One region of the Dactylosporangium sp. NPDC051485 genome, then DNA from elsewhere that is predicted to be linked to it. Evidence: riboswitches for the same ligand, from Rfam matches in the RefSeq annotation. Region 1 holds a riboswitch; each other region holds the start of a gene.

Evidence for each region. A riboswitch is a leader RNA that binds a small molecule or an ion and turns the genes downstream of it on or off. The one in region 1 is predicted to bind glycine.
Region 2: linked by a shared signal. The riboswitch ahead of gcvH (glycine cleavage system protein GcvH) and the one ahead of gcvP (aminomethyl-transferring glycine dehydrogenase) in region 1 are both predicted to bind glycine.
Region 3: linked by a shared signal. The riboswitch ahead of gcvP (aminomethyl-transferring glycine dehydrogenase) and the one ahead of gcvP (aminomethyl-transferring glycine dehydrogenase) in region 1 are both predicted to bind glycine.

What each region holds. Positions count from the first base shown of each region.
Region 1 is NZ_JBFAZW010000016.1:48,688-50,860, forward strand. Features, by position in the region: gene gcvP (aminomethyl-transferring glycine dehydrogenase) at 1-1,278, opposite strand, end outside; glycine riboswitch at 1,429-1,524, opposite strand; glycine riboswitch at 1,858-1,949, opposite strand; glycine riboswitch at 1,950-2,046, opposite strand.
Region 2 is NZ_JBFAZW010000027.1:81,391-83,563, forward strand. Features, by position in the region: gene AB0M46_RS17995 (DinB family protein) at 1-442, shown strand, start outside; gene AB0M46_RS18000 (hypothetical protein) at 426-710, opposite strand; glycine riboswitch at 728-818, shown strand; gene gcvH (glycine cleavage system protein GcvH) at 966-1,328, shown strand; gene AB0M46_RS18010 (L-serine ammonia-lyase) at 1,325-2,173, shown strand, end outside.
Region 3 is NZ_JBFAZW010000014.1:12,872-15,044, forward strand. Features, by position in the region: gene gcvP (aminomethyl-transferring glycine dehydrogenase) at 1-1,322, opposite strand, end outside; glycine riboswitch at 1,391-1,487, opposite strand; partial or broken gene AB0M46_RS10290 (nucleotidyltransferase domain-containing protein) at 1,521-2,173, shown strand, end outside.

The DNA of each region.
Region 1 (2,173 bases):
GACCTCGGAGCAGGAGACACCGACGTGGTCGCCGTCCACCTGCCGCAGCCGCAGCCCCTCACCGTGTGCGGCCGCGACGATCTCCTCGGCGCGGCCGGGGACCCGCACCAGCAGGGTGTCGAAGAACGCCTGGTGTACCACCGTGACGCCACCGGCCCGCAGGCCGGCGGCGATGCGGGCGGCGTGCTGGTGCGTCCGACGGGCGATCCCGGTCAGGCCGTCGGGGCCGTGATAGACGGCGTACATCGACGCGACCACGGCGAGCAGCACCTGCGCCGTGCAGATGTTGCTGGTCGCCCGGTCGCGCCGGATGTGCTGCTCGCGGGTCTGCAGGGCGAGGCGGTACGCGGGCCGGCCGGCGTCGTCCACGGACACGCCCACGAGCCGGCCGGGCAGGTGACGTTCGAGCCCGGCGCGGACCGCGATGTAGCCCGCGTGCGGTCCGCCGTAGAACAGGGGGACGCCGAAGCGCTGGGAAGATCCGACGACGATGTCCGCGCCGTACTCGCCCGGTGGCATGAGCAGGGTGAGCGCCAGCAGGTCGGCGGTCACGGTGACCAGTGCTCCGCGCGCTTGTGCCGCGGCGGTCACCTCGCGAAGGTCGCGGACCGCGCCCGAGCAGCCGGGGTAGGACAGCACCACGCCGAAGAAGTCGTCCTCCGGCAGCGGTTCGCCGGGGTCGATGTCCACGACCTCGATGCCGACCGCTTCGGCACGGGTACGCAGGACATCCAGGGTCTGCGGCAAGGTGTCCCGGTCGACCAGGACCCGGGCGGAGCCCTGCTTGCCGGCGACGCGGCGCATGACCGTGACGGCCTCGGCGACCGCCGTGCCTTCGTCGAGCAGCGACGCGTTGGCGGTCGGCAGCCCGGTGAGGTCGCCGATCACGGTCTGAAAGTTGAGCAGCGCCTCGAGCCGGCCCTGGCTGATCTCCGGCTGGTACGGCGTGTAGGCGGTGTACCACGCCGGATCCTCCAGCACGTTGCGCCGGATCACCGCGGGCGTGATGGCCGGGTGGTAGCCGAGGCCGATCATGGGGACGGCCACGGTGTTCCGGTCCGCGAGCTCGAGCAGTTCGGACCGTGCCTCGGCCTCGGTGGCCGCCGCGGGCAGGTTCAGGTCGCAGGTGTTGCGGATGCCGCTCGGCACGGCGTCGTCGATGAGCTCGGTCAGGGTCCGGTAGCCGACTTCCGCCAGCATCTTGGCCCGGTCCGCGTCACTGATGCCGATGTGGCGGGCGGCGAACTCGCCGTGGGCAGAGGGGATGGGAGAGGTCATGGAGGGAGGCTCCCTGTTGGGGGCACCGTGGCACGGCGCCGTGGACGGGTGACCTCCCCGCTCTGTCATCGGTACCTGAGAGCTTCACCACCGGTCCGGGTGGTTTGCACCTTGGGTGCAGGACGTGACGTCCTGGCTTTCCAGAGTCGCCTCACCGGAGCGGTAGCTGGGCCTGAGAGATTCTGGGGAGTGTTGCTCCTTCGGCGCCTCGCCATGGATGGGCGAGGGCTCTCCCGCCTCGGTTGGAACGGCGTGATGTTGAGTTGTCAGGGGCGAGCGAACCACTCGTGATCGGTGGTGTGGCCGCAGGTCGGCGGCTGCCGCTGCGTTTCCAGGCCCGCGTTCTCACGAGGCGCCGCCCCGAGAACCGATCCGAGGGCGGTCTGCGGGCTCGGACGGTCACCGCGTCAAGGCCGGGGCGCCGCCGGGTGGGGAATCCGCCCGATCGATGGGCTGATCCGCGCTGTGCCGGGCCGCTGCGGGAAGGCGCGAGCGACGGCCGGGCGGCCCGGTGTGTCGATGCTGCGGGTCACGACGGGAGGCTCCTCTCGACCCAGACCGAGGCCTGGGACAGGTCTGCCTCCCCGCTCTGTCATCTTTGCCTGAGAGCTTCACCGCCACTGGGACGGTTTACACCTTCGGCGCGGGAAGTTCCCGACTTTCCAGAGTCGCCTGTCCGAGCGGTAACTGGGCCTGAGAGATTCTGGGGAGAAGTTGCTCCTACGGCGGCCGGCATCAGCGACGTCGGCACTCTCCCGCCCGGCATAAACGGCGAGTATTCACGTGTGGGCCGAACGATAGCGGCTCGGTGGGCACCTGTCCACCCGTCGTGGACCGCTCGTTGTCGCGGCCAGGACGGGACCCGACGTCAGTCTAGCCACCGCTCGGCGCCCCG
Region 2 (2,173 bases), on a different contig from region 1:
GGCGATCCCGGCCCGGCTCGGCACCTTCGCCGGGCGCTACGCCGCGGCCCTCGCCGCCGTCCCCGACGTGCGCCGCCGGCCGGCCCCGCAGGTGTGGTCGCCGCTGGAGTACACCTGCCACCTGCGCGACGTGCTCGCCGTGCAACGGGAGCGCATCGAGCTGGCCCTGCGGGCCGACGCCCCCGAGTTCGCGACGATGGGCCGGGACGAGCTCGTGGTGACCCGCGCGTACAACGCCCAGGACCCTTCCGCCGTGCTCGCCGACCTGGCCGCGAACGCCGAACGGCTCGCGGCCGCCTTCGGCGCGCTCGACGCCGCCGCGCTGGCCCGGGTCGGCTCCTACCCGTGGCCAGAGCCGGTCGAGCGCACCCTGCTGTGGCTCGGCCAGCACACCGTCCACGAGGGCGAGCACCACCTCATGGACATCACCCGCACGGCCTGAGCACCCCGGCCCGTTCGCGCTGCCTGGGCCAGCGCCGCAATGGCAGGCTCGCCCGCGGCGTCACCGGGTCGCCCTCGCCCTGGCCGAGGAGCGGGACGCCGAGCACCCCGCCCACCACGCGGCCGGCGCGCTCGCCGGCGCCGCCTGCGGGCGGACCCAGGGCGGCGTGCGCTACGCCCTGCCCGAGCCAAACCCGCGCCCCGGGAGCTGCGTCGAGGGCCCCGGGCTTGACCCGCCCGGCAACGTCCCCGTACGGTCGCAGCGACAACTCCACATCACGCCGAACAAACCGCGGCGGGAGAGTCCCCATTCGCTGGGGCGCCGAAGGAGCAACTCTCCCCGGGAATCTCTCAGGCCCACGTACCGCCGCGGCCAGGCGACTCTGAAAAGCCGGGACGCCGCGTCCCGCGCCCACGGTGCAAACCGCCGCCCGCCTCACCCGAGGCCGGGCCGGCCGGTGAAGCTCTCAGGCATTCGATGACAGAGCGGGGAGGCCACCCGTCATCGACCAGGGGAGCCTCTCGTGACCGTGCCACCGAACCTGCAGTACACCCGCGACCACGAATGGATCGCGGACCTCAGCACCGTCGGGATCACCCGCTTCGCCGCCGACGCCCTCGGCGACATCGTCTACCTGGACCTGCCCGAGCCCGGCCGCGAGGTGCGGGCCGGCGAGCCGTGCGGCGAGATCGAGTCCACCAAGTCCGTGAGCGACCTGCTGGCCCCCGCCGACGGCGTGGTCGAGGAGGTCAACCCGGCCGTCGCCGCCGACCCGGCCCTGATCAACGAGGACCCGTACGCCAACTGGCTCTTCCGCATGCGCGTCACCGGCGCGGCCGACCTCCTCGACATCGAGGCGTACACGGCCCTGATCGGGTCGCAGTGACGACACTCAGCGCCTTCGACCTGTACTCCGTCGGCATCGGCCCGTCCTCCTCCCACACCGTCGGGCCGATGCGCGCGGCCCGGCGCTTCGTCACCCGCCTGCAGGACGACGGCCTGCTCCCCCGGGTGGCCCGGATCAAGGCCGAGCTGTTCGGTTCCCTGGGCGCCACGGGCCACGGCCACGGCTCCGCCCCCGCGGTGATCCTGGGCCTGGAGGGCGCCGATCCCTCCACAGTGGACACCGACGCGGCACCGGGCCGGGTCCGCGCGGTCCGCGAGACGGGCCGGCTCGAACTGCTCGGCGGCGCCCACGCGGTCGCCTTCGACGTCGACGCCGATCTGGTCCTGCACCGCCGCCGCAGCCTCCCCGAGCACCCCAACGGCATGCGCTTCCACGCCTGGGCGGCGGACGGCTCCCCCGTGGCCGAGCGCACCTACTTCTCCGTCGGCGGCGGGTTTGTGGTCGGCCCCGATGGCGCGCCCACCCCGGCCGAGGACCCGGTGAAGTTCCCCTTCACCACCGGCGCCGAGCTGCTCGCCCACGCCACCACCGAGGGCCTGCGGGTCAGCGACGTCATGCTGCTCAACGAGCAGTCCTGGCGCCCCGAGCCGGCGATCCGGGCCGACCTGCTGCACATCTGGTCGGTCATGCAGGAGTGCGTCACCCGCGGCTGCACCCGCCCGGACGGCGTCCTGCCGGGCGGGCTGAAGGTCCGCCGCCGCGCCCCGGCCCTCCACGCGGACCTGTCCGCGGCCCCGGATGCCGCCGACCCGCTGCACGTCCTGGACTGGGTCAACCTCTACGCCCTCGCCGTCAACGAGGAGAACGCCTCCGGCGGCCGGGTC
Region 3 (2,173 bases), on a different contig from region 1:
CCGGTCACGTCGACGTGGGCCAGTCCGAACGCGGCCAGCACGTCGCGCAGGTGGCTGTAGGTGGTGGTCTCGTCGCAGGCGATCCCGACCCGGTCGGCGTCGATGCGGCGCAGGTTCACCCCGCGCTCGGCGGCCGCCTCGACGACCTGCCCGGCCTGCCCCGGCACGACCGCGGTCACCGTGTCGAAGAACACCCGGTGCTCGGTGTCGACCCCGCCCGCGCGCAGGCCGGCGGCGATCCGGACGGCCATGTCGTGGGTGCGGGCGGCGATCGCGCGCAGGCCCTCCGGCCCGTGGTAGACCGCGTACATGCTCGCGGTCACGGCGAGCAGCACCTGCGCGGTGCAGATGTTGCTGGTCGCCTTCTCCCGCCGGATGTGCTGCTCGCGGGTCTGCAGCGCGAGCCGGTAGGCGGGCGCGCCGCCGGCGTCCTTGGACACGCCGACGAGCCGCCCGGGCAGGGTGCGCTCGAGCCCCTGGCGGACCGAGATGTACCCGGCGTGCGGCCCGCCGAAGCCCATCGGCACGCCGAAGCGCTGCGCGCTGCCGACGGCGACGTCGGCCCCGATCGCGCCGGGCTCGCGCAGCAGGCACAGGGCCAGCAGGTCGGCCGCCATGGTGACGATCGCCCCCCGCTCGTGGGCCCGGGCGACCAGCGCCTCGTGGTCGCGGACCGCGCCCGAGGCCCCCGGGTACTGCAGGTGCAGCCCGAAGAACGCCTCCGGCAGCTCGTCCGCGGCCGGGTCGAGCACGCGCACCTCGATGCCGAGCGGCTCGGCCCGGGTCTGGATCACGGCGAGGGTCTGCGGCAGCACGTCGGCGTCCACGACGTACACCTCGGACTTGACCTTCGACGAGCGCCGGGCGAGCGTCATCGCCTCGGCCGCCGCGGTGGCCTCGTCCAGCAGCGACGCCCCGGCGACCGGCAGGCCGGTCAGGTCGGCCACGACGGTCTGGAAGTTCAGCAGCGCCTCGAGCCGGCCCTGGGAGATCTCCGGCTGGTACGGCGTGTAGGCGGTGTACCACGACGGGTCCTCGAGCACGTTGCGCAGGATCACCGGCGGCGTGTGCGTGCCGTAGTACCCAAGGCCGATCATCGACACCAGCGTCCGGTTCGCCGCGGCCAGCCCGCGCAACTCGGCCAGCACCTCGGCCTCCGACGCGGCGGGCGGCAGGTCGAGCGCCTCGTGCCAGCGGATCGAGCCGGGGATGGCGGCGGTCATCAGGTCCTCGACCGACTCGTACCCGACGGTCTTGAGCATGCGGGCCTGCTCGTCGGTGGATGGGCCGATGTGCCGCGCGGCGAAACTGGTCATAGCCACACTCTCTGGGCGTCCGGGACAGGGGCGTATATGCGCTCCTCCCCCTCTGTCGCAGACTCCAGAGGTGCCAACCCGTCGCGGTCCTTCTGCCTGAGAGGTTCCGGGGAGGATTTGCCCCTTCGGCGTCGCCGTGTTGCCGATGGCGATCTCTCCCGCGCGGGTATTGCCAGCGTGCCTACCCTACCTCCTGTGCAGGACTTGACCATCGTGGCGTCACACACCATTTACACGGCAATCGTCGGCTCCCGCGCCTACGGCCTGGCCGGCCCGGCATCCGACACGGACCGCCGCGGCGTCTTCCAGGTGCCGACGCCGGAGTTCTGGCGCCTGGACAAGCCCCCCACGCACGTCGAGGGCCCGCGCCCGGAGGAGTTCTCGTGGGAGGTCGAGCGCGCCTGCACGCTCGCCCTGGCCGCCAACCCCACGGTCTGGGAGTGCCTCTCGTCGCCGCTGGTCGAGCGCCTCACCGACGCCGGCCGGGCGCTGCTGGACCTGCGCCCCGCCTTCCTGTCCCGCCGCGCCGCCCGCACCTACGGCGACTACGCCCGCGACCAGCTGGCCAAGCTCACCTCGACCCGCGCCAAGACCGGCGAGATCCGCTGGAAGCAGGCGATGCACATGGCCCGCCTGCTGCGCGCCGGCGCCCACGTCCTGCGCACCGGCGAGGTCCTGGTCGACGTCTCCACCCACCGCGACGAGCTGCTCGCGATCCGCCGGGGCGAGCTGTCCTGGGACGAGTTCCAGTCCCTGGCCGCGTCGCTGTCGGCCGACCTCGAGCGCGCCGAGTCCGAGACCCGGCTCCCGGACGAGCCCGACCGCGGCGCCGTCGAGCGCTTCCTGACGGACCTGCG